Regions from separate parts of the Leisingera sp. NJS201 genome, predicted to be linked through region 2. Evidence: riboswitches for the same ligand, from Rfam matches in the RefSeq annotation. Region 2 holds a riboswitch; the other holds the start of a gene.

Region 1 (12,069 bases), 1.6 Mb from region 2:
TGACTGCATCTGCTCTGCAATCCCCGAGACCGTGCCACGCCAGTCCTGCCCGGTCAGCAGATCCAGCGAGGCCTTGGCCGCCGCACAGGCCAGAGGATTGGCCATATAGGTCGGCCCATGCATGAAAATACCCGGGTTGCCGCCGCCCACACCCTCGGCGACGCGGTCGTTCGTCATGGTGCAGGCAAAGGAGATATGGCCGCCGGTCAGCCCCTTGCCGAGACAGATGATATCCGGTTCCACTTCGCAGAACCCGGTTGCAAGCAGTTCGCCGGTACGGCCGAAACCAGTCGCGATCTCATCAAAAATCAGCAGGATGCCCAGTTCATCGCACAAGGCACGGGCCTGGTTCAGGTATTCCGGGTGATAGAAATACATGCCGCCGGTGCCCTGCACCACGGGCTCCAGAATAAAGGCGGCGATCTTCTGCGCATTGGCTTCCAGCACTGCCCGCAGCTCGCCCAGGCCGTTCTGCGCCGGATCGTCGATCCAGTCCTCATGAATGCGGATGGGCGGGCGGGAGACGAAATGCTGCACGCTCAGCGCGCCCTGGAACAGGTGGTGCATACCGGTGTCCGGGTCGCAGACGCTCATCGCCTTCCAGGTGTCGCCGTGATAGCCGGAGCGGATGGTGGCGAACTCCTTGCGCGCGGGCTGGCCAATGGCGTGCTGGTACTGCACCGCCATCTTCATCGCCACCTCAACCGAGACCGAGCCGCTGTCGCAGTAGAAGATCCGCGTCAGGCTGTCGGGCGTGATCTCCAGCAGCTTGCGGCCCAGGTCGATGGCCGGATCGTGCGTCAGCCCGCCGAACATCACATGCGGCAGGGTGTCGAGCTGGTCGTGGATGGCCGATGTGATCGCCGGGTGCCTGTGGCCATGCATCATGCACCACCACGAGGACATAGCGTCGATCAGCCGGGTGCCATCGTCGAGCGTGATGTGGACGCCCTCGCTTTCCTTCACCACAAAAGTCGGACCGGGTTTGGCCACATTGGTATAGGGATGCCAGAGGTGCTGCTGGTCGAATTCCAGCTGGGTGAGGCCGGATGCGCTCATACCAAAGCCTCCGTGATCAGGTCTACCCGGATACTGGCCTGAAAGGCCACGGCCAAAGCGTCAGAGGTCAGCTCGCCCAGTACCGGCAGACGGCCCAGATGCGCCACCTGACCGAACTGGCAGATGGTTTCTTCCACCCCAGGCTCCGCATCGCCGATAAAGGCCACGCCCACCACCGAGCAGCCCGCATCGCGCAGCGCCTTCAGCGACAACAGCGTGTGGTTGATCGTGCCCAGCTGGGTCCGCGCACAGAGGATCACCGGCGCGCGCCAGCGGGCAAACAGGTCGAGATACAGAACCTCACGGTTCAGCGGCACCATCAGACCGCCGGCGCCTTCGGCGACCAGCACGCCATCGGCCTCAGGCAGGGGCAACGCGTCCGGGTCGATCTCCACGCCCTCAGCCTCTGCCGACAGATGCGGCGAGGCTGGCAGTTGCAGAAGATACCCTTCAGGCAGCGCCGGGCGGCCTGACAAGCGCGCAACAATCTGGCTGTCGGTCTCCTCCTCCAGCCCCGATTGCACCGGCTTCCAATAGGTGGCGCCCAGCGCCTGCACCAGGCCGGCCGAGAAGATGGTCTTGCCGATGCCGGTATCTGTTCCGGTGACGATCAGCGCGCTCATGGGTTTGTCTCCATTTCCCGGGCGAGGTCTTGGAACATCCGGGTGGCGACCTCTGCCCCCGTGTTCAGCGTGATTGACAACCGCAGCCGCGAGGTGCCGCGCGGCACCGTCGGCGGGCGGATACCGCGAATGTCATAGCCGCGGGTTTGCATCGCGGCGGCCAGCTCCATGGTGCGCTTGTCGTCACCGATCACCACCGGCAGGATCTGGCTTTGGAAACCGTCCAGCCCGCAGAGGCGTTTGGCCTCGCCTTGGGCATGGGTGATCCCCTGCCACGCTTGTTCGCGGCGGCCCGTGTTCTGCTGCAGTTCCTGCAAAGCTGCCCGCACCAAAGCCGCATTCAAGGGCGACGGAGCGGTCGCAAAGATAAAGCCGCGCGCCTTGTTGATCAGCGTCTCGGTCAGCACCTTCTGGCCGCAGATCAAAGCGCCGGAAGCACCCAGCGCCTTGCCGCAGGTGTGCAGGCTCAGGACGTTTGGCCGGTGGGCAATGCCGTGTGCCAGCCCGCGGCCCAGATCACCGAACACACCTGTGGAATGCGCCTCATCCACCACCAGCACCGCGCCGTCCGCATCACACAGCGCCATCAGCGCATCCAGCGGCGCCAGGTCGCCATCCATGGAGTAGACCGCCTCAACCGCGACCCAGACCTGGCCGGTGCCACCAGCAGCGCGCCAGTCCGTCAGCACCCGGGAAGCGTCTTCCGCATCGCCATGGGCAAAGCTGCGGGTCTCTGCCCGGCCCAGCCGCATCCCGTCATGGGTGCTGGCATGGATCAACGCATCATAAAGCACCAGATCGCCCTGCTGCGGCAGGGTCGAAAAGATCGCCTGATTGGCAGTGAAGCCGCCACCCATGAACAGCGCCGCCTCGGTTCCAAAGAACGCCGCCGCCTCAGCTTCCAACTGCTGATGCTCTGCGTCATTGCCGCGCAGCAGGCGCGAACCGCCTGCCCCGACCGGCACACCGCGCGCCAGCGCGTCTGCGGCGGCAGCGCGCAGCACATCGCTGCCCGCCAGCCCAAGATAGTCGTTGGAGGCAAAGTCATGCCCGACCCGCGGCATCAGCTGCCGGTAACGCCCGCGATTGCGCAGCGCTTCCAACGATGTCTCATGCCTCGGGAAGGCCCCCGCCATCAGCGGCTGCCGTCACATCCCACCGCCATTGCGGTGATGCCCAGACGGTCGAACAGCTGCTGGTCTTTGTCCTCTTCCGGGTTGTCGGCGGTCAGCAGCGTGTCACCCACAAAGATCGAGTTGGCCCCGGCAAAGAAGCACATCGCCTGCATCTCGTCCGACATGTCGGTGCGGCCTGCGGACAGGCGCACATGCGATTTCGGCATCAGAATGCGGGCCAGCGCCACCGAACGGACGAATTCGATCGGGTCCAGCTTTTCCACATCCGCCAGCGGCGTGTCGGCAATCGGGATCAGCATGTTCACGGGCACCGAGTCGGGATGCACCTCCAGCGTCGCCAGCGCCAGCATCATGTCGATGCGGTCCAGCTGCTGCTCGCCCATGCCGACGATGCCGCCGGAGCAGACTTTGATGCCCGCTTCGCGCACCCGGTTCAGGGTGTCGATCCGGTCGGCAAAGGTGCGGGTGGTGATGATCTCGGAGTAATACCGCTCCGACGTGTCGATGTTGTGGTTGTAATAATCCAGCCCGGCATCGCGCAGACGGAACACCTGGTCTTCCTCCAGCATGCCCAAGGTCATGCAGGTCTCCATCCCAAGATCCTTGACCCCCTGCACCATCGCCTCAAGTGCGGCCATGTCGCGGTCCTTGGGCGAGCGCCAGGCCGCCCCCATGCAATAGCGCGTGGCGCCGCCTTCCTTGGCTTTCCTGGCTTCGGCAATCACCCGCTGCACTTCGATCAGCTTGGAGGCCGACAGCTGCGCGCCGTTGCGGGCCGACTGCGAGCAATAGGCGCAATCCTCGGCGCAGCCGCCGGTCTTGATGCTGAGAAGCTTGGATTTCTGCACCTGATTGGGATCGAAATACTGCCGGTGCACAGAGTGCGCCTGAAACAGCAAGTCCATGAAAGGCTTGTTGTAAATCGCTTCCGCTTCTTCGCGGGTCCAGTCGGTGCGGATGGGTGCAGCGTCCAGCATGCTGTCTCCTGTTCTCGTATACCAGTTGGCCATACGCGGATGGCGTTGCGGATTTTTATAGATAATTTCACCACCCTCGATCAAGCATCAAAGCTGCGCTGCAGCGATTTGACCCGCTTTTGCGTCCATAGCGCCAGTATCAATCTGATTTTAATGCCAAAAAATAATCTACAAAGATTCCGGTTGACGCGAACCCTATGCCTCCCATACCCCTAAAGCCACGCAGGGGAGTCCCGCCCAAGGGACTGAGAGGCGTCAAGGTGCGGGCAACCCGGGCCGGCGGCGCGACCCTTTGAACCTGACCCAGTTGATACTGGCGTAGGAAGCAAGGACGCGCCTTTTGTCCCCGTGTCCCCGCGGGGACAGCCGTTTGAAACAGGCGCATTCCGGTAAAGCAGGCCTCTTTTGCCTGCCGGTTTCCCAGCCAAAACTCATCTGGTGTCTTTTCTGAGTTTTCGGCTTTGAGGAGCACCAAAATGAACGTCCCCAACCCCAAGATCACCACGGGCGCCCTGCCCGCGTCGCGCAAGATCTATGTCGCAGGCGAAGTCCATAAGGACATCCGCGTGCCGATGCGGGAAATCGCCACCCACCCCACGGCGGGCGAGGCACCGCTGCCGGTCTATGACAGCTCCGGCCCCTATACCGACCCGGATGTTCTGACCGACATCCGCCAGGGCCTGCCGCAGTTGCGCCGCGACTGGATCGAGGCGCGCGGCGACGTTGAGGAATACCAGGGCCGCGATGTGACACCTGCGGACAACGGCTTTGTCGCGGGCGATCGGCTGACGCCCGAATTCCCGGTGAAACCCGCTCCGCTGCGCGCCAAGGACGGCAAGGCGGTGACCCAGCTGGCCTATGCCCGCGCCGGGATCATCACGCCCGAGATGGAATTCATCGCCATCCGCGAAAACCAGCTGCGCAAATTGTCCCCTTGCCACCGCGATGGCAACGACTTTGGTGCCAATATCCCCGATTACGTGACGCCGGAGTTTGTCCGCGATGAAATCGCCGCCGGCCGCGCCATCATCCCCGCCAACATCAACCACCCGGAAATCGAGCCGATGATCATCGGGCGCAATTTCCTGGTCAAGATCAACGCAAATATGGGCACCTCTGCCGTCACGTCCTCGATGGAGGAAGAAGTGGACAAACTGGTCTGGTCGATCCGCTGGGGCGCTGACACGGTGATGGATCTGTCGACGGGCCGCAACATCCACAACACCCGCGAATGGATCATCCGCAACAGCCCTGTGCCAATCGGCACCGTGCCGATGTATCAGGCGCTGGAGAAGGTGAACGGCATCGCCGAAGACCTGACCTGGGAAGTGTTCCGCGACACCCTGATTGAGCAGGCAGAGCAAGGCGTCGATTACTTCACCATCCACGCAGGCGTGCGGCTGCACATGGTGCCGATGACCGTGGAACGGGTAACGGGGATCGTCTCGCGCGGCGGCTCGATCATGGCCAAGTGGTGCCTGCATCACCACAAGGAGTCGTTCCTGTACGAGCATTTCGAGGAAATCTGCGACATCTGCCGCCAGTATGATGTGTCCTTCTCGCTGGGTGACGGGTTGCGCCCCGGCTCCATCGCTGATGCCAATGACGAAGCGCAGTTTGCCGAGCTGGAGACCCTGGGCGAGCTGACCAAGATCGCCTGGGCCAAGGATTGCCAGGTGATGATCGAAGGGCCGGGCCATGTCGCCATGCACAAGATCAAGGAGAACATGGACAAGCAGCTGGAATGCTGCCACGAGGCGCCGTTCTACACGCTTGGGCCGCTGACCACCGACATTGCGCCGGGCTATGACCACATCACCAGCGGCATCGGTGCCGCCATGATCGGCTGGTTCGGCTGTGCGATGCTGTGCTACGTGACGCCCAAAGAACACCTCGGCCTGCCCGACCGCGACGACGTCAAGGTGGGTGTGATCACCTATAAGATCGCCGCCCATGCGGCCGATCTCGCCAAGGGTCTGCCGGGTGCGCAGCGCCGCGATGATGCGCTGTCACGCGCGCGGTTCGAATTCCGCTGGGAGGACCAGTTCAACCTGTCTCTGGACCCGGACACCGCGCGCGAGTTCCACGACCAGACCCTGCCGAAAGAGGCGCATAAGGTGGCGCATTTCTGCTCCATGTGCGGGCCCAAGTTCTGCTCGATGCGGATCAGCCATGACATCCGCGCCGAGGCGCAGAAGGAAGGCATGGAGGCGATGGCCGCCAAGTTCCGCGAGGGCGGCGAGCTGTATGTGCCTGCGCCCGACGAAGCTGGGAAAGCGGCGGAACCGGCGGAATGATCACCATCGCAGGCGCAGGCCTTGCCGGCCTCGCCTGCGCCTATGAGCTGGCGCAGCGCGGGGCCAAGGTCACGGTCTATGAACGGGGGAATACCCCCGGGGACAGCAGCGTCGCGCGCTTTGCCGGCGGCATGCTGGCGCCCTGGTGCGAACGCGAAAGCGCCGAGGAGCAAGTGATAACTCTCGGCAGCCGCGCCTTCGGCTGGTGGGCCAGGGTCACCCCGGTGCACAGGCGCGGCACGCTGGTGGTGGCGCCGGCCCGGGACCGGGCAGAACTTACCCGTTTTGCCCGCCGCACCACAGGCCACCGGGGGGTTGACGGGGCAGAGATCACCGGGCTGGAGCCCGCGCTGGAGGGGCGGTTTTCGCAAGGATTGTTCTTTGATGGCGAGGCCCACCTGGATCCGCGCCGCGCCTTGCGGGACCTCAGCGCCAAGGTACAGGCGATGGGGGTGGACATCCGCTATGGCACCCCTGCCCCGGCCGGCGTCACGCTGGATTGCACCGGCATCGCCGCCCCGCTGCCCGGCCTGCGCCCGGTGCGCGGCGAGATGGCGATCCTGCATTGCCCCGAGGTGCAGATCAGCCGCACCCTGCGGCTGCTGCACCCGCGGATGCCACTGTATCTTGTGCCCCGCGGGGACGGGCATTTCATGATCGGCGGCACCATGATCGAAAGCAGCTCGGACCGGGCCATCACCCTGCGCTCACTCAGCGAACTGCTGAATGCCGCCTTTACCCTGCACCCCGCATTCGCCGAGGCCAGCGTGGCAGAGACCGGCGCAGGCCTGCGCCCGGCCTATCCCGACAACCTGCCGCGGCTGATCGAACAGGACGGCACGCTCTACCTCAACGGGCTTTACCGCCACGGCTTTCTGCTGGCGCCCGCAATGGCGCAGCAAGCCGCGGACCAACTGTTACCGGAGACCACAGATGAAAATCATCGTGAACGCCAGACCGCATGACGTATCCGCAACCGACCTCCAGTCTGCGCTGCATGAGCTGGGCTTTGCCTGCTCCTCGGTTGCGACCGCGCTGAACGGCCGTTTTGTGCCCCGCAGCAACCGGGACAGCGTACAGCTGACTGAGGGCGACCAACTGGAAGTCCTGGCACCGATGCAAGGAGGCTGAGATGCAATTCTACGGAACAGAGATTGGTTCACGCCTGCTGCTGGGCACTGCGCAATACCCTTCGCCTGCCGTGCTGGCGGAGGCCGTGAAATCCAGCGGCACCGGGATCATCACCGTCAGCTTGCGCCGCGAAACCGCTGATGGCACGGGCGCCGGGTTTTGGGAGACCTTGCGCGAAACCGGCTGCCGGATCCTGCCCAACACTGCCGGCTGCCATTCGGTGCAGGAGGCGGTGACCACGGCGCATATGGCGCGGGAGCTGTTTGATACCCCATGGATAAAGCTGGAGGTGATCGGCCATTCCGACACCCTGCAGCCGGACGTATTCGGGCTGGTTGAGGCAGCGCGGATCCTGAGCAATGAGGGCTTTCAGGTCTTTCCCTACACCACCGATGATCTGGTGGTGGGCGAGCGGTTGCTGGCGGCGGGTTGCGAGGTTCTGATGCCCTGGGGGGCGCCGATCGGCTCGGGCCAGGGGTTGCGCAACCCGGATGCCTTGCGGGCGATGCGGGCGCATTTTCCCGGCGTGCCGCTGATTGTGGATGCCGGCATCGGGCGGCCCTCGGATGCGGCACAGGCGATGGAGCTGGGCATGGATGCGGTGCTGCTGAATACAGCCGTGGCCAAGGCCGGCGGCCCGGCAGCGATGGCCGCGGCCATGGCGCTGGCAATTGAGGCCGGGCGCGCGGGCTATGAGGCCGACCCGATGGAGCGGCGTGACATGGCGGTGCCCTCAACCCCTGTACTTGGCTTGGCGGAGTTTGCCTGATGGAACGTTTCTACCTGATCACAGGCCACGTCGGCCGCCTGGAACTGCTGGTGCCCCAAGGGGCCAAGCTGGTGCAACTGCGCATCAAGGACGAACCTGAGACTGAGGTGCAGCGCCAGATTGCCCGGGCGCGGGATTTCTGCGCAGTGCATGACACGCAGCTGGTGGTGAATGACTATTGGCAGGCAGCGCTGGATCTGAACTGCAACTTTGTGCACCTGGGGCAGGAAGACATGGACACGGCGGATTTCGCTGCGCTGCGCCGCAAGGGCGTCCGCATTGGCCTGTCCACCCATGACGAAAGCGAGCTGGAGCGCGCGCTGTCGTTGGGGCCGGAATATGTGGCGCTGGGGCCGGTTTATCCGACGCTGCTGAAGAAGATGAAGTGGGACCCGCAGGGGCTGGAGCGGGTGACGCGCTGGAAACAGATGGCCGGGGATACGCCGCTGGTGGCGATTGGCGGCCTGACGCCCGAGCGGTTGCCCGGGGTGTTTGCTGCCGGTGCGGACAGCGCTGCGGTGGTGACAGACATCCAACTGGCTGATGATCCCGAAGCGCGCACCCGCGAATGGGTGGCGGCCTGCCGGCGCAAGGCGGCAGCATGAGCCGCTACGCCCGCCAGATGATCCTGCCGGAGGTCGGTGCCGCGGGGCAGGAACGGCTGGCCCGATCGCACGTTCTGATTGTGGGCGCCGGGGGTCTCGGCAGTCCGGTGCTGCAGTATCTCGGCGGCGCAGGCGTGGGGTGCATCACCGTGATGGACGGCGATAAGGTGGAAGAAAGCAACCTGCACCGACAGGTCCTTTATACTATGGGCGACCTTGGCCAGCCCAAGGCAGCGGCCGCCCGGCGGCACTTGCTGGCAGCCAATCCGTCTCTGCACGTGACAGCGCGGGTTGACTGCCTGGATGCGGCCAATGCGGCCGCGATGGTGGATGCGGCGGATCTGGTGGTGGATGCGGCGGATAGTTTTGCGGTGTCCTATATCCTTTCGGATACATGCCGGGCGCAGGGCAAGATGCTAATCTCGGCCTCGGCGCTGGGGCAGTCGGGCTATGCCGGGGGATTTTGCGGCGGCGGGCCATCCTTGCGTGCTGTATTCCCGGACCTGCCCGCGCAGGCGGCGACCTGTGCAACTGCAGGCGTGATGGGGCCGGCCGTTGGCATGATCGGTGCGCTTCAGGCACAGCTGGCACTGAAGTCCCTGCTGGATCACCAGCCGTCCCCGCGGGGACAGTTGTTTGTTTTCCGGCTCCAGGACCTGCAGGTCAGCAGCTTCTGCTTTGATGAGGCGGAAGAACCGGCGGACGCCCTGCCCTTTGTCGCGGCCTCGCATATCACTGCGGCGGATACGGTGATCGAACTGCGCGATGCCGCTGAGGCGCCCGGATTGCCGGCGTTCCAGGCCCGCCGGATTGCCCGCGCCGATCTGCTGGCGGCAGAGCTGCCGCGCAAGGGGCGTATCGTGCTGTGCTGCCGCACCGGCCTGCGCGCCTGGGGCGCGGCCTCGGATCTGAAGGCTGCGGGCTTTGGCGACCTCGCCCTGCTGGCGGCTGGCGGCAGCGCATGACCGCGATCCTGGCGATTGGCGGAACCGACAGCAGCGGCGGCGCCGGCCTCACCCGCGATACAGCCATGGCTGCAGAGTTCGGGGTGACGCTGCGCCCGGTGGTGACGGCTGTGACGGTGCAGACCGATGCGGCGGTCCTGGCCATTCACCCCTGCACGCCGCAAGCCGTTGCAGACCAGGCGCAGGCAGCTTTGGCCGCATTGCCTGCACCCGCGGCAGCCAAGATCGGAATGCTGGGGTCTGCCGCAGCGGCCAGCGCGGTTGACGCGGCCCTGCCCCGGGAGATGCCTATCGTGCTGGATCCGGTTCTGAAAGCAAGTTCCGGCGGCAGGCTGATGGCGGCAGACGGCTTTGGCGCATTGCTGCAGCGGGCGGCCTTAGTCACCCCGAACCTGGCAGAGCTGGAAGTGCTTTCCGGCTCAGCCGGCAGCATCGAGACGCAGGCGGCGCAGCTGCTGGCACAGGGGGTGCAGGCGGTGCTGGTCAAGGGCGGCCATGGCACCGGAGCTGAAAGCACTGATGTGCTGTTTACCGCCGGTGGCTCGGTAACACCTTTTGCCGCGGCGCGGCTGCCGGGTTCCAAACGCGGCACGGGATGCAGCCTGGCCACCGCAATCGCCTGCTGCCTGGCCAGGGGAGAGACTCTGCCGGAGGCCTGCCGCCTGGGCAAAGCCGCCGTCCGCCGCTGGCTTGGCCGCTGAAGCCTGGCAGGTCGCTGACAGACGGTTTTGCGGCTGGTTCGGAACGGAGCCGCCGGACACAGTTTTTTAGTCTGGCAAGCGTGCCTTAACTGCCAGCACCGGAAACCAGCCGCATGACCGACATCACCGCCCTTACCGCCGAGGACATGGCCGCCAGGCTGCGCAGCCGCAGCCTGAGTGCCCGCGAGGTTCTGGCCGCGCATAAGGCGCAGACCGAGGCGCGCAACAGCACTGTCAACGCCTTTGTCACCCTGGACTGGGACGCGGCAGAGGCGCGCGCCGCAGAACTGGACGCGATGGCGGCATCGGGCGCATTTGCCGGTCCGCTGCACGGCCTGCCGGTTGCCATCAAGGATTGCTTTGAGACCAAGGGCTTGCGCACCACCTGGGGGTCCAGGAGCTTTGAAGCCCATGTGCCGGGTTATGATGCCCATCACGTAGCCCGCCTGCGCGCGGCAGGCGCAGTGATCACCGGCAAAAGCAACACGCCTGAGTTCACCTTTTCCGGCCAGACCAGCAATCTGCTGGCCGGCACCACCCGCAACCCGCTGAACCCGGAAAAGACAGTGGCCGGCAGCTCCGGCGGCGCGGCGGCGGCGCTGGCGGCAAACATGGTGGCGCTGGCCGATGGCTCGGATCTGGGCGGCAGCACCCGCACCCCCGCCGCCTGGTGCGGTGTCGTGGGCTACCGGCCGACCCCGGGCCTTATCCCCTATGACCCGAACCCGGCGCCGTTTGACGGGCTGTCGGTGCCCAGTCCGATGGCGCGGAGCGTGCGCGATCTGGTGCTGATGCTGGAAGCCATGCAGGGCAATACACCCCGCCAGCCGCTGGGCTTCTGGCAGGACCTGCCGCGGCTTGCCGGCCTGGAAGAGGCGCCGCCCCGCAGCGCAGGCAGGGTTGCCCTGTCGCTGTCCCCTTTTGGCGCCTGCGTTGACGCGTCGGTGCAGGCAGCAATTGCCCCGGCGGAGGCTCTGTGCCGGGGCCTCGGCTGGCAGGTCGCGGCGGACGCCCCCGGTCTGGCGCCGCTTTTGGCGCATGGCGGTATCATCCGCGGCCAATGCGCGCTGCAGATCCAAACGCAGCTGCAGCCGGACATGGCACTGGCAGGCGAGAGTTTCCGCACCGCCTGCGCCCAGGCCGAAGGACGCAGCCTGGCCGAGCTGATCGCCTACCAGAAGACCCGCGCCGCGGTTTGGGCGGATGTCACCAGCTTTTTCGAGCGCTACGACTTTGCCCTCTGGCCCACGGCCACGGGGATGCCCTTCTCTGCCGGCCTGCGTGACGGCGAACTGACCGAAGACTGGCGCACCGTGACGCTTACCCCGCCGCTGGAGCTGCCTTCCATTTCGATCCCCTTTGGCACCTCGTCGGACGGAATGCCTGCCGGGCTGCATATCACCGGCCCCAAGGGCTCGGATGCGCGGCTGCTGCAATTCGCCCGCAGTATTGAACGTTCGGGCCGGACCTGAGCCACTGGCAATAAATGCAGGAGGGCAAGCCGTTTCATTGCAATCACGGCAAATTTCACGCTGCCTTGTCTGAGGGAACAGCGGCCGTTCACACAGGCCGCAGTGAAAGAGAAATGGGCGGTAACCGAAGTCTAAAACAACCTCCTGGCCATCGTGCTCACCGGTGACTTCCTGTCGGAGGGTCAAGCCGGATTCACCCCCCAAACCGCAGCCAAGTGCCAGGGCGATATCACCGGTGATCTTACGGTCGTTTCCAGTGCTGGGGCCTTGCTGGCAAGCGAGGTACGCAAGTCATGATCCAGCCCTTCCGTAAGAAGCCCGAAATTGAACAGCG
Region 2 (12,069 bases):
CTGTTGCCCAGTTGAGGCTGGCAAGCGGATCGTCCTGGTGGGCGTCAAAGCCTGCCGAGATGATAATCAACTCTGGCTTGAAGGCACGCAGGCGCGGAAATGCCTGGCCTTCATAGGCCGCTTGCATTTCAGTGCGGCCCGATCCCGGTGCCAGCGGCATGTTCAGGATATTGCCATGGGCACCGTCCTCCTCAGGGCGGCCGGAGCCGGGCCAGAGTGGCATCTGCTGGCTGGTGATCACCAGAGCGCGCGCCTCGTCCCACAGCAGATCCTGGGTACCATTACCGTGATGCACGTCGAAATCCACCACCGCAACGCGGTTCAGGCCGTGATGATCCAGCGCATGTTTGGCCGCCAGTGCTGCGTTGCCGAACAGGCAGAAACCCATCGCGGTATCTGTTTCGGCATGATGTCCCGGCGGGCGCACCGCGGCAAAAGCATTCTGCACCTCGCCGCCCAGCACCATATCGACGCCACGCACAACGGCGCCTGCTGCGCGGAAGGCTGCATCCAGCGAGCCAGGGGACAGGAAGGTGTCACCATCGATTTGCGCCCAGCCCTCTGCCGGAGAGGACTTGCGTAAGTCCGACAGGTAGCCGGCCGGGTGAATGCGCAGGATGTCGTCCTCGGCAGCCATCGGCGCGGTTACGCGTTTCAGGTCCAATGGTTCCAGCGCGTGCAGGATATGCGCAAGCCGTGCCACCTGTTCCGGATGCCCGTCCGGCGTTACGTGATTCAGGCAATCCGCGTGGGTGATCAGTGCGGTTGTCATGGCTCGTATCCTCCTGCTGCGGGGTTTGGCGCGACCCTAGGGGGCCGCGGCGCTGCGCGGCAAGGGGAATCCCGGGGCGCTGCCCCGGACCCCGGGATAATTGCGGCCAGAAGAAGTGGCTGGGGCTTTACTCGGGGCCAGCATGTAGCCTGCGCCGCGGACGGTTTGCAGGTATTGCGGCTGTTTCGGGTTCGGCTCGATCTTGCGGCGCAAACGGGTGATCTGCACATCTACCGCGCGTTCCTGCGCCTGACCGCGGTCGCGGCCCAGATCCTCGACCAGCTTGGTGCGGGAGACCGGCTCGCCGGGCTGGGCCGAGAAGATCTTCATCAACTGGCTTTCGGTGCCGGTGAGGCGGATCAGCTCATCCCCCTGCCACATTTCACCGCGTTCGATGTCATAGCGGATGGCACCCAGATGCAGCACTTTGGGCGCACTTTCCTGTGCAACCGTGTCCGGCATCCGCCGCAGGATTGCGTTGACACGCAGCAGCAGCTCTTTGGGCTCAAAGGGTTTTGGCAGGTAGTCATCCGCGCCAGCTTCCAGTCCGGCAATCCTGTCCTCAGTCTCGCCCTTGGCGGTCAGCAGCAGGATCGGTGTGGCCATGGTTTCGCGCAAGGAAGTTGTCAGCGAGATACCGTCCTCGCCGGGCATCATCACATCCATGACGATCAGGTCGAAATCCAAGCCCGCCAGCACCCGGCGGGCATGGGCCGCGTCGCGCGCTGCAGTGACCAGAAAGCCGGAGCGCATCAGGAATTTCTTCAAAAGCCCGCGAATGCGTTCGTCGTCGTCAATGATCAGCAGATGGGCGTCATGCATGCTCATACGCCTTAATCCCGCAACTTGGCATAGGCACGGCGCATATCCGCATCCATCATTGCTTCCAGCACCTTTTTGAAACCTTGCACCGCCTCGGGGCCGGCATCTTTGTAGGCGGCGCGCATCCGGGCGCGCTGGGCGTCTGACAGCGTGGCCTCCAGCGCCGCGCCCTGATCGGTCAGATACAGATGCCGCTCGCGTTTATCCAGCTCACCCACCTTGCTGATCACCAAACCGTCGCCGATCAATGTGCGCAGCACCCGGTTCAGCGACTGTTTGGTCACGCCCAGAATGCTGAGAAGGTTGTTCACCGTCGTTCCGGGTGAGCGGTTGATAAAGTGGACCGCCCGGTGATGCGCCCGTCCGTAGGACATTTCCGCCAGAATCCGGTCCGGATCGGCGGTAAAGCCACGGTAGGCAAAAAACATTGCCTCGATCCCCTGGCGCAGCTGCTCATCCGTCAGAAACAGCAGGCTTTCGCCGCCGTATCCCTGCCCTGTCCGGCCTTCCGGCATTCGGTGCCCCCTCGTCTGTATTGCCATGCAGTTTATGTCAGTGTTGTTGACATTCCAAGGGTGAAGATGTATCGAATCCCAACTTTGACGCAATATTATGTTCCTCTCGGACGTAATGTGCGCAATAAATGGAAATCCCGCAGAGTTTTAGGAGAGTGCGGCATGGCAGGTTATGACGACCGCGACGGTGTGATCTGGATGGATGGGGGGCTGGTCGACTGGCGGGATGCAAAGGTGCATATCCTGACCCATGCGATGCATTATGCCTCCTCGGTGTTTGAGGGTGAGCGCGCCTATAATGGCAAGATCTTCAAAAGCCGCGAGCATTCCGAGCGCCTGATAGCTTCCGCCGAGGCGCTGGACATGCCGATGCCCTATACCGTCGACCAGATCGAGGCGGCAAAGGAAGAAACCCTGAAAGCCTCCGGCCTGCAGGACGCCTATATCCGCGCGCTGGTCTGGCGCGGTTCCGGCGATGACATGGGCGTGGCCTCCGCAGCCAACCCGGTGCGGATGGCGATCGCAGTCTGGGGCTGGGGCGCCTACTATGGCGACGCCAAGATGCAGGGCGCCAAGCTGGCGATTGCCGAATGGAAACGTCCGTCGCCTGAAACCATCCCGGTCCATGCCAAGGCGGCAGGTCTTTACATGATCTGCACCATTTCCAAACACAAAGCGACCGCGCAGGGCTGCTCGGACGCGCTGTTCATGGACTGGCGCGGCTATGTGGCCGAAGCAACCGGCGCCAACATCTTTTTCGTGAAGGACGGCGAGGTGCACACCCCCAAGGCCGACTGCTTCCTGAACGGCATTACCCGCCAGACCGTGATCGGCATGCTCAAGGACAAGGGCATCACTGTGCATGAGCGCCGCATCAAGCCGGAAGAGATGGAAGAGTTCGAACAGTGCTGGCTGACCGGCACCGCCGCCGAGGTCACTCCGGTCGGCGAGATCGGCCCGTATAAATTCGTGGTCGGCGCCCTGACCCGCGAGATTGCTGAGGATTACGAGAAACTGGTCCGCGCGTAAACGTACCTCACTTCCGTGACTGAGAACCCCCGCCTGCGAGCGGGGGTTTTGTTTTGCCGCCTCTTTGCCGACCTGAAGATAGCAGCTGGAAGAGGCGGCCCCCATTGATGCGCACCCGCGGCAGTCAGAACCGGCTGGAAATCCGCGATTGATCATGAACAGTTAAAATACTGCCTTCCAGACGGCATTTGCGGATCCATTGCTAAGAAGCGATTAAGGACAGGTTTGCCCTTTGGGTCAGGAATTCGGTAACGGGGACTTCCCAGTCAAGCGGTTTAGGCAGGCAAATTGATCCGCCAAAGCGGTCTCACCGGCCTATTGTAGCCCGTCCTGCTTTCTGCCGCGGCTTTCGGTTGACGTCTTTCGGGTACATGCTTCGGTCCGTGGTCAGCGTGCTGGCTGCCAATATGATGCTGGTTCGATGCAATTCCGATGTGCCCATCTCATTGGCGTGCTTGACGGAAGCCAGCGACAGTCCAGACCTCGGCATCATCGGAACCATGTCCTTACGGGACTTCGAAGACCTGCGATCATGCAGGCGAAGGGTGGAGGAGCATCCGGTCAGCCCATGTTCGGCACGGTATCCGGGTGGAATACTGTGCCATCGATCCAGATCCGATGGAGTATCACCGCAATTCGGCGAGCCAAGGCAACCATCGCGCACTTGCGTCCACGGCGCTGTGCGAGCTGGGCTCCCCATTTTCTCAGTCCAGTCGATCTGCCGCGGTTCATCATGACCGTTGCGGCCTCGCACAGCGCCCGCCTGAGATTGGCATCCCCCGCCTTGGTGATGCCGCCTGATACATCACGTTCGCCGGATTGGTTGCGCGAAGGCGTCAGACCGGCCATCATCTGCGCAAAGATACCCTTGTCGCTCCAGCGTTTCCAACGGCTGTAATGCGTTCACCGGGCTTACGCCGCCCCACCGGGGCGACGGTCCCGCCTCACTGTGCGGGCCGTATTCCCCGGCTGCATACCGCCACCTTATGCCATTGTGATTGATGAAGATAATTTCGCTCAAGACAAGCCAGTCATTGATACATGGCTTTCCATGGGATTTCGGGAAATAAGGCTCCATCCGGCCATTTGCGCGTCGGTCAGCCAAAAGAGATCAGACATGTCACCGTTCAATTTTTCGACCGGTGAATCATGACGATCAATCGAAATCAATGTGTCCTGAGCCTTCTGTATCTCAGCTTTGCTATGTTGCCCCCGTCAGCGACCTTGGCCGAGGTTGCTGACGGGGCGGTGCATGGCGTCTGAGCCTTGCGGGTGTGACCACGTTTGCTAGCGAGCCAGCACCGTCTCTCTTCATCATCTCGAACAGTTGCATGTTGCCACTAAGGACCACGGATCAGAAGGAAGAGGGTATGAGCAAAATAACACGGGCGGCAGTTATCGGAATAGATGTCAGTCGAGACTGGCTGGACCTTCGCTGCCTGCCCAATGGCAAGCGTGTGAGGGTGCCGAACAACATTGAGGGTCATAAGCAAGTTGCCGGACTGGCTCGGGACCTGGATGCGCTCGTTTGTTTCGAGGCCACTGGTGGTCAGGAATGGCGGTTATGGGCAACTTTGGATGGTGCGGGTTTGACAACACGGCAATTGCCGCCTGCACAGATAAAAGCCTTTGCCGCCAGCCGAGGCACACGGGCCAAGACTGACAGGATTGACGCCGGACTAATTGCCCGGTTCATGGTGTTCCGGCCAGATTCCGGGCGCAGCCTTCCGCATGAGAGGTTACGTCTTCTCAGAGCCTTGGTGTCCGAACGTGGGCAGATCGCCGAAACACGCAAGCGGCTTCTGACGCAGATCAAAGCGCACAGAAAGCTGGGATCATCTGAAGTGTTTTCAGATATGGACGCCGACTTGAAAGACCTTCTGGATCGTCAGATCGCTGAGTTGGAAGCCCAGATTGAGCAAATCATCGCGGCTGATGAAAACCTTGCGGAGACCTCAGAAATCTTGCGGTCAGTTCCAGGAATTGGGCCAGTCGCCAGCACAATGCTCATAGTGGAAATGCCGGAACTTGGACACATATCCGGTGAACAGGCCGCAGCTCTCACAGGCCTTGCTCCCATCGCGCATGACAGCGGTGCCCTTCGCGGAAAACGTGCCATTGGCGGAGGCAGAAGGCTATTGCGCCACGTCCTATTCCAGGCCGCACTCGTTGCCAGCCACCACAATCCGGTTCTCAAGCCCTTCGCCGATCGCCTGCGCGCCGCCGGAAAACCACACAAGGTTGTCATCAAGGCGGTCGCCCGGAAGCCCGTAACAATCGTTAACGCGCTCTGCAAATCTCGCCAGAAATGGACCTATCAGACCGTTTGAACAATACAGTTGCTAAGCGGTTTCGGTATTGGCCTCGATGAACACGCGCGGCGAGCGCCAGTTCAGCCCGCTGTGTGGGTAGTTGTCGTCATAGTCTTCAATCCAGCCTCCCATCGATCTCAGAACAGTTTTGGAAGCTGCAGTGGGAATGAAGCAGGGCGTCAGCCCAATCTGGCGGGCGAAGGTGCCTATTCGAACGCGGCTCTTCATTGTTTCAGCCAGGAATGTCAGGTCAGCATTGACGTAAAAGCGCTAATTGAAAGGCATGAAGAGGATTTGGTCGCGAAAGCAAGGGAACTTCATCACAATGGTGCCTTGCCGATCCTTAATGAAACCATTTCGTCTGATATGTCGAAAGAGTTGTCAGCCCCGACCTGCACGCTGCTGGATTTGCCGCCCCTAGCCAGCAATTCAAAGTGACGCCAGCCGGTATTTTCCTGTGAACTTCGTGGTTCGCCGCACGGCGACGAGCTACGCCGTCGTAGATCTTTCAGCGGCAAGATTCCCGCTAATAAGCACCAGCGCAACGGAGCCTGCAGAAATTAAGATACTTGCAGTGCAACGTTTGCGATGTGTCTTGGGTGGAGAGCCCAGACTGAGCGAGGCTGTGGGCGCCGAGCGGCGTCGGCGGTGGAGCGACAACAGACAACTCAAAATCCAGCTGGCAGTCGGTGCTGGCGGTGTGACATTGGCACGGGCCGTCCAGCACTAGGAGGTGACACGGTCCTAAATTACTGGGTGCAGACGGGCCTTGACGAAGAAGGGTATCTGTCGCCTGGTCGCGACGCTCATTCTCTGCCGGTGGAGGTCGATGGCATCCACTTCCCTCACCCTGCTGGAAGCCCTGCCGCGCAACATAGAAAGCCCTGCGCGAGGTATACGCAGGGCTGTTTGTCTGAACAATGCAGGGCGCCGCCCGTGCCGCAAGCGGCACAGTTGTTTAGTTCTGATGCACCGCAGGGCGCGCCTCTTCCCCGCGCCATTCCTGCATCGCCTGCACCAGGATCTGGAAGGCGGAGCTTAGGAACAGCCCGCCCATGATGCCGGCCACAATCAGGTCCGGCCAGCCGGTTGCCGTGCCCCAGACGCCAAACGCGGCAATCATCACCGCCACATTGCCGATCGCATCATTGCGCGAGCACAGCCAGACAGAGCGCACATTGGCGTCGCCATCCTTGTAGCGTGCCAGCAGCATCACCGAAATCAGATTGGCCGCCAGCGCCATAAAGCCAATCACCCCCATGATCTGCGCCTGCGGCACATCGACAAAAAACACCTGATAAACGGTAGAGCCAAACACCCAGAGCCCCATCAGCAAAAGGCTGATGCCCTTGCCCAGGGCCGCCAGTGCCCGGGTGCGCAGGGTAGCGCCGATCACCGCCAGCGAAATACCATAGGTCAGCGCGTCGCCCAGAAAGTCCAGCGCGTCCGCCTTCAGCGCTTGGCTGCCCGACAGCTGGCCCGCGCTCATTTCCACCGCAAACATACCGGCGTTTATGACGATTACCAGCCAAAGCCTGCGTTTATAATCTGCCGAGACGCCGTCAAAACGGGCGTTGTGATTGCAGCAGCCTGCCATTTCTCTTGTCCTCATTCCTGATTCGAGATCAATGTAGGGCCTCCAGTCACTAGAGCTTCAAGAGGTTCCGCAGATGTTTTCCATCGGTCAGCTGTCCAAGACCACCGGGGTGAAGGTTCCCACCATCCGATACTACGAGGAGATCGGTCTGCTGCCGCAGCCCGGCCGCAATGCCGGCAATCAGCGCCGCTATGGGCAGGACGGAATGAACGCGCTGGGTTTCATCAAACATGCTCGCGACCTCGGTTTCCCGCTGGAAGATATCAAGTCTTTGATGGGACTGGACGGGAATCTCGGAGATGACTGCGCCGAAGCCGACCGTATTGCCCGCAGTCAGCTGGCCAATGTCCAAGACCGGATCCGCAAGCTGGAGCAGCTGGCGGCGGAGCTGGAGCGGATCAGCCATCTTTGCGACGGCGGCAATGGCGGCTGCTGCAAGGTGCTGACGGCTCTCGGTGACCACAGCCAATGCTCGGGCGATCACAGCTGAGAGTGTTTTCCCAACACTGCTGCCGGGAAACCCTTTGTTAGAGCCGCATATTCAGCCGATCCTGCCTTGATTCTCGCCAATCTGGCCACGGTGCAACAGCAGGTGGTCCAGGATCACGCAGGCCATCATCGCCTCGGCCACCGGTACGGCGCGGATGCCGACGCAGGGGTCGTGGCGGCCCTTGGTGATGACCTCCACTGCCGAGCCATCCTTGCGGATCGACTGGCGCGGGGTGAGGATCGATGACGTCGGTTTCACCGCAAAACGCACAACCACATCCTGCCCGGTGGAAATGCCGCCCAGGATACCGCCGGCGTGGTTGGAGGAATACTCCGGCCCGTTCTCGCTCATGAAAATCTCATCAGCGTTTTCCGAGCCCTTGAGGCGCGCGGCATTCATGCCCTCGCCGATCTCCACGCCTTTGACTGCGTTGATCGACATCATCGCGGCGGCCAGATCAGTGTCCAGTTTGCCATAGACTGGTGCGCCGATGCCTGCGGGGACATTGCGGGCGACAACTTCGACAACGGCGCCCACCGAGTCGTGCGCCTTGCGCAGACCTTGCAGGTAATCTTCCCACTCCTGCACCGCGCCGGCATCGGGGATCCAGAAGTCATTCTGCTCGATCGCATCCCAGTCGAACCGGCTGCGGTCGATCTCCAGCTCACCCATTTGGGTCATATAGCCCTTGATCTCCAGCCCCGGCACCAGCGCCTTGATTGCTTCACGTGCAACACCGCCCGCTGCAACCCGCGCTGCGGTTTCGCGCGCCGAGGAACGGCCGCCGCCGCGGTAGTCGCGGTTGCCGTATTTCTGGAAATAGGTGATGTCAGCATGGCCCGGACGGAAGGTTTGGGAAATCTCGCCGTAATCCTTGGATCGCTGGTCGGTGTTTTCGATCATCAGCTGAATCGGGGTGCCGGTGGACATGCCGTCGAACACGCCGGACAGGATTTTCACCGCGTCAGGCTCATTGCGCTGGGTGGTGTTCTTGTTCTGGCCGGGGCGGCGCTTGTCGAGCCACTGCTGCAGTATCTCCGGCTCCAGCGGCACATTCGGCGGACAGCCGTCCACGGTGGCGCCAAGCGCGGGCCCGTGGCTTTCGCCCCAGGTGGTGACGCGGAAGAGGTGTCCAAAGCTGTTCATCGACATGAGGCGCGGTCTCCTTTGCGGAACGTGCTTAGCGGGCAGGGGCCTGTGCCTCAAGAGGATTCCTGTGCGGCAACGCGGGCTGGGGCGCTGCCCCCGCCGCCTGCGGCGGCTCCCCCGGGATATTTTCAGCCAGAGGAACAGAGGGGGCGCTGGCTGCGGTCCAGTTTGCCAAGGGCCATAAGTCCTGGCGGGGCTTTGGCTTGTGTTCGCGGCGCCTGGAGCATAAGGTCCGCGCGACCTCGGGGTGCGCAGCAGCGCTGAGATGAAACCCGTTGAACCTGAACCGGATCACACCGGCGGAGGGAAGGTACTGGACAGCCTCCACCCTTGCCCAACGCCGCAAAGGAGGATGGCTTGAAACATCTTGTTTTTGCCGCGGGACTGCTTGGCGCCTCGGCGGCTTTTGCCGAAACGCCGGAACTTACCGTGTATACCTACGACAGCTTTGTCTCCGACTGGGGCCCCGGACCGGCAGTTGAAAAGGCGTTCGAAGACGTCTGCGGCTGCGATCTGAAACTGGTCGGCGCGGGCGACGGCGCCGCGTTGCTGGCGCGGGTGAAGCTGGAGGGCGAGCGCTCGGACGCAGACGTCGTTCTGGGTCTCGACACCAATCTGACCGCGGCGGCCAAGGAAACCGGCCTGTTTGCGGATCATTCGGTCAGCGCCGAATTTGCGCTGCCGGTCGAATGGAACGACGCGACATTTGTGCCTTATGACTGGGGCTATTTTGCCTTTGTTCATAACGCCGATGCAGCGGTACAGGCGGGTTTCCCGTCGGATTTCAAGGCGCTGGCAACCAGCGACATGAAGATCCTGATTCAGGATCCGCGCTCCTCGACCCCCGGTCTGGGCCTGCTCCTGTGGGTGAAAGCCGCCTATGGCGATGAGGCGCCGGAAATCTGGAAGAGCCTCTCTGACAACGTTGTCACCGTGACCAAGGGCTGGTCCGAGGCTTACGGCATGTTCCTGGAAGGCGAGGCCGACATGGTGCTTTCCTACACCACCTCGCCCGCCTATCACCTGATTGCTGAGGAAGACGGCTCCAAGGCGGCTGCCGCCTTTGACGAGGGTCATTACATGCAGGTGGAAGTTGCAGGCAAACTGGCAAACACCGATCAGTCTGAGCTGGCCGACCAGTTTCTGGAATTCATGGTGTCCGACGCCTTTCAGTCGATCATTCCGACCACCAACTGGATGTACCCCGCTGTGACACCTTCTGCGGGTCTGCCGGAGGGTTTCGAAACGCTGATCGCGCCAGGTAAGTCCTTGCTGCTGAGCGAAACTGAAGCGGCAGAGGTGCGGGATGCAGCGCTTGGCGAATGGCTGGACGCGCTCAGCCAGTAAGCTCCGTTCCCGGAATCAGCGCGGCATTGCTTGTCGTCGCGCTGATCTTGGGAACCTTGGGTGCTGTGGCACTCAGGGCCGAGGCCGGAACCGGATTTGGTGCCAGCGATTGGGCGGCGTTGCGGTTCACGCTCACTCAGGCCAGCCTGTCGGCGCTGCTGAGCGTTAGTCTGGCGATACCCGTGGCCCGCGCATTGGCGCGGCGACGGTTTCCAGGGCGGGCATTGCTGATTGCCCTGCTTGGCGCCCCCTTCATTCTGCCGGTGATTGTTGCCATTCTGGGCCTTCTGGCGGTGTTTGGCCGGGCTGGCTGGCTGAGCAGCTTTTTCGGCCTGTTCGGGCTGGAGCCGGTGCAAATTTATGGCCTGCACGGCGTGGTCCTGGCACATGTCTTCTTCAACCTGCCGCTGGCGACTCGGCTGATCCTGCAGGGCTGGCAGGAAATCCCGGCTGAACGCTTCCGATTGGCCGCGCAGTTGGATGCCGGTCCGCTGGCGATGTGGCGGCTGCTAGAGGGGCCGATGCTCCGGCGGGTGGCGCCGGGTGCTTTGGCTGTCGTCTTTGCCATCTGCCTTTCCAGTTTTGCGGTTGCGCTGACCCTTGGCGGCGGCCCCAGGGCGACCACGATCGAGCTGGCCATCTATCAGGCGTTCCGCTTTGATTTCGACCTGGGCCGGGCTGCGCTTTTGTCGGGATTGCAGTTATTGCTGACCGGCGCAGCTGCGCTTGCCGCGCTGCGGGTGTCGGCGGGCGAAGGGTTCGGTGCCGGTCTTGACCGCGCGGTGCGGCGCTGGGACGGGCAGGGGGCTGTGGCGCGCTGTCTTGACACCGTTTGGATTACCCTTTCAGCTGGTTTCTTACTGCTGCCGCTGGCAGCGATCGTGCTGGCCGGACTGCCCGGGCTTGCTGACTTGAAGGGCACGGTATTGCAGGCCGCGGGGAACTCCATTCTGGTGGCTGCAATCAGCACTGTAATCCTTCTTGCGTTGGCCTTGCCGATGGCGGCTGCGGTTGCAGCTGGCCGGAACAGCCTGACCGAACTGTCGGGCATTCTTGGGCTTGCGGCCTCTCCATTGGTGATTGGCACCGGGCTGTTCATCCTGATCTACCCTGTCGCAGACCCTTTTGCCCTGGCGCTGCCGGTGACGGCGCTGGTCAACGCGGTGATGGCGCTGCCTTTTGCAATGCGCATCCTGGTTCCCCGTGCGCGGGAAGTGCTGGGTCGCTATGGCCGGTTGTCGCTGTCGCTGGATATGCAGGGCTGGGCCTTTGTGCGCCGGGTCTTTCTGCCCGGATGCGGGCGCAGACCGGGTTTGCCGCGGGCTTGGCTGCGGCACTGTCGATGGGGATCTGGGCGTGGTAACGCTGTTTGCCGATCCGGATTTCGCAACGCTGCCCTTGCAGATTTACAGGCTGATGGGGCCTACCGGATGGAGGCCGCAGCGGGTGCTGCATTGCTCTTGCTGGTGTTGTCGATGGGTGCGTTTTGGATTTTGGACCGCGGAGGGCGCTGGCATGCTGAGGCTTGAGAATTGCCGGATCATGAACGGCGGCTATGTGGTAGAGGCGGATCTTGAGATTGCGCCGGGTGCCTGCGTCGCGGTGATTGGTCCATCGGGTGCCGGTAAGTCCACGCTGGTGGAGGCAGTGGCCGGTTTCCTGCCGGTCACCCGTGGGCGCGTCTCTTGGAACGGCTCAGACCTGACCGGCAGGCCGCCGGGCAAGCGGCCGGTGGCGATGCTGTTTCAGGACGGCAACCTGTTTCCGCATCTGACCGTGGCGCAGAACGTCGGTCTGGGGTTGCAAGCGAACCTGCGGCTCAACCAGGCGGAGTGGCAAAAGATTGACGCAGCGCTGATCCGGGTTGGTCTTGGCGGCATGGGGGGGCGGAAACCTGCGGCTCTGTCCGGCGGGCAGCAAAGCCGGGTGGCCCTGGCGCGGGTACTGGTGCAGGGCCGCGATATCCTGCTGCTGGATGAACCTTTTGCGGCACTTGGTCCGGCGCTGAAGGCAGAGATGCTGGATCTGGTTGCGGA

Evidence for each region. Region 2 has a riboswitch for thiamine pyrophosphate ahead of thiB (thiamine ABC transporter substrate binding subunit). Riboswitches for the same ligand answer to the same signal wherever they lie in the genome.
Region 1: another riboswitch for thiamine pyrophosphate. It lies ahead of thiC (phosphomethylpyrimidine synthase ThiC); the one in region 2 lies ahead of thiB (thiamine ABC transporter substrate binding subunit).

The regions. Positions count from the first base shown of each region.
Region 1 is NZ_CP038234.1:1,239,486-1,251,554, reverse strand. It holds gene bioA (adenosylmethionine--8-amino-7-oxononanoate transaminase) at 1-1,059, opposite strand, end outside; gene bioD (dethiobiotin synthase) at 1,056-1,682, opposite strand; gene ETW23_RS06170 (8-amino-7-oxononanoate synthase) at 1,679-2,818, opposite strand; gene bioB (biotin synthase BioB) at 2,818-3,795, opposite strand; TPP riboswitch at 4,010-4,137, shown strand; gene thiC (phosphomethylpyrimidine synthase ThiC) at 4,272-6,092, shown strand; gene ETW23_RS06155 (FAD-dependent oxidoreductase) at 6,089-7,057, shown strand; gene thiS (sulfur carrier protein ThiS) at 7,026-7,223, shown strand; gene ETW23_RS06145 (thiazole synthase) at 7,225-7,992, shown strand; gene ETW23_RS06140 (thiamine phosphate synthase) at 7,992-8,597, shown strand; gene ETW23_RS06135 (HesA/MoeB/ThiF family protein) at 8,594-9,562, shown strand; gene ETW23_RS06130 (PfkB family carbohydrate kinase) at 9,559-10,263, shown strand; gene ETW23_RS06125 (amidase) at 10,377-11,735, shown strand.
Region 2 is NZ_CP038234.1:3,981,086-3,993,154, reverse strand. It holds gene ETW23_RS19735 (histone deacetylase family protein) at 1-772, opposite strand, end outside; gene ETW23_RS19730 (response regulator) at 809-1,600, opposite strand; gene ETW23_RS19725 (MarR family winged helix-turn-helix transcriptional regulator) at 1,606-2,109, opposite strand; gene ETW23_RS19720 (branched-chain amino acid aminotransferase) at 2,272-3,138, shown strand; gene ETW23_RS25455 (transposase) at 3,700-3,987, opposite strand; partial or broken gene ETW23_RS25450 (transposase) at 3,976-4,257, opposite strand; gene ETW23_RS19710 (IS110 family transposase) at 4,509-5,468, shown strand; partial or broken gene ETW23_RS26280 (IS3 family transposase) at 5,481-5,654, opposite strand; gene ETW23_RS19705 (cation transporter) at 6,409-7,047, opposite strand; gene ETW23_RS19700 (helix-turn-helix domain-containing protein) at 7,121-7,537, shown strand; gene aroC (chorismate synthase) at 7,589-8,689, opposite strand; TPP riboswitch at 8,920-9,011, shown strand; gene thiB (thiamine ABC transporter substrate binding subunit) at 9,044-10,033, shown strand; partial or broken gene ETW23_RS19685 (thiamine/thiamine pyrophosphate ABC transporter permease ThiP) at 10,009-11,562, shown strand; gene ETW23_RS19680 (ATP-binding cassette domain-containing protein) at 11,549-12,069, shown strand, end outside.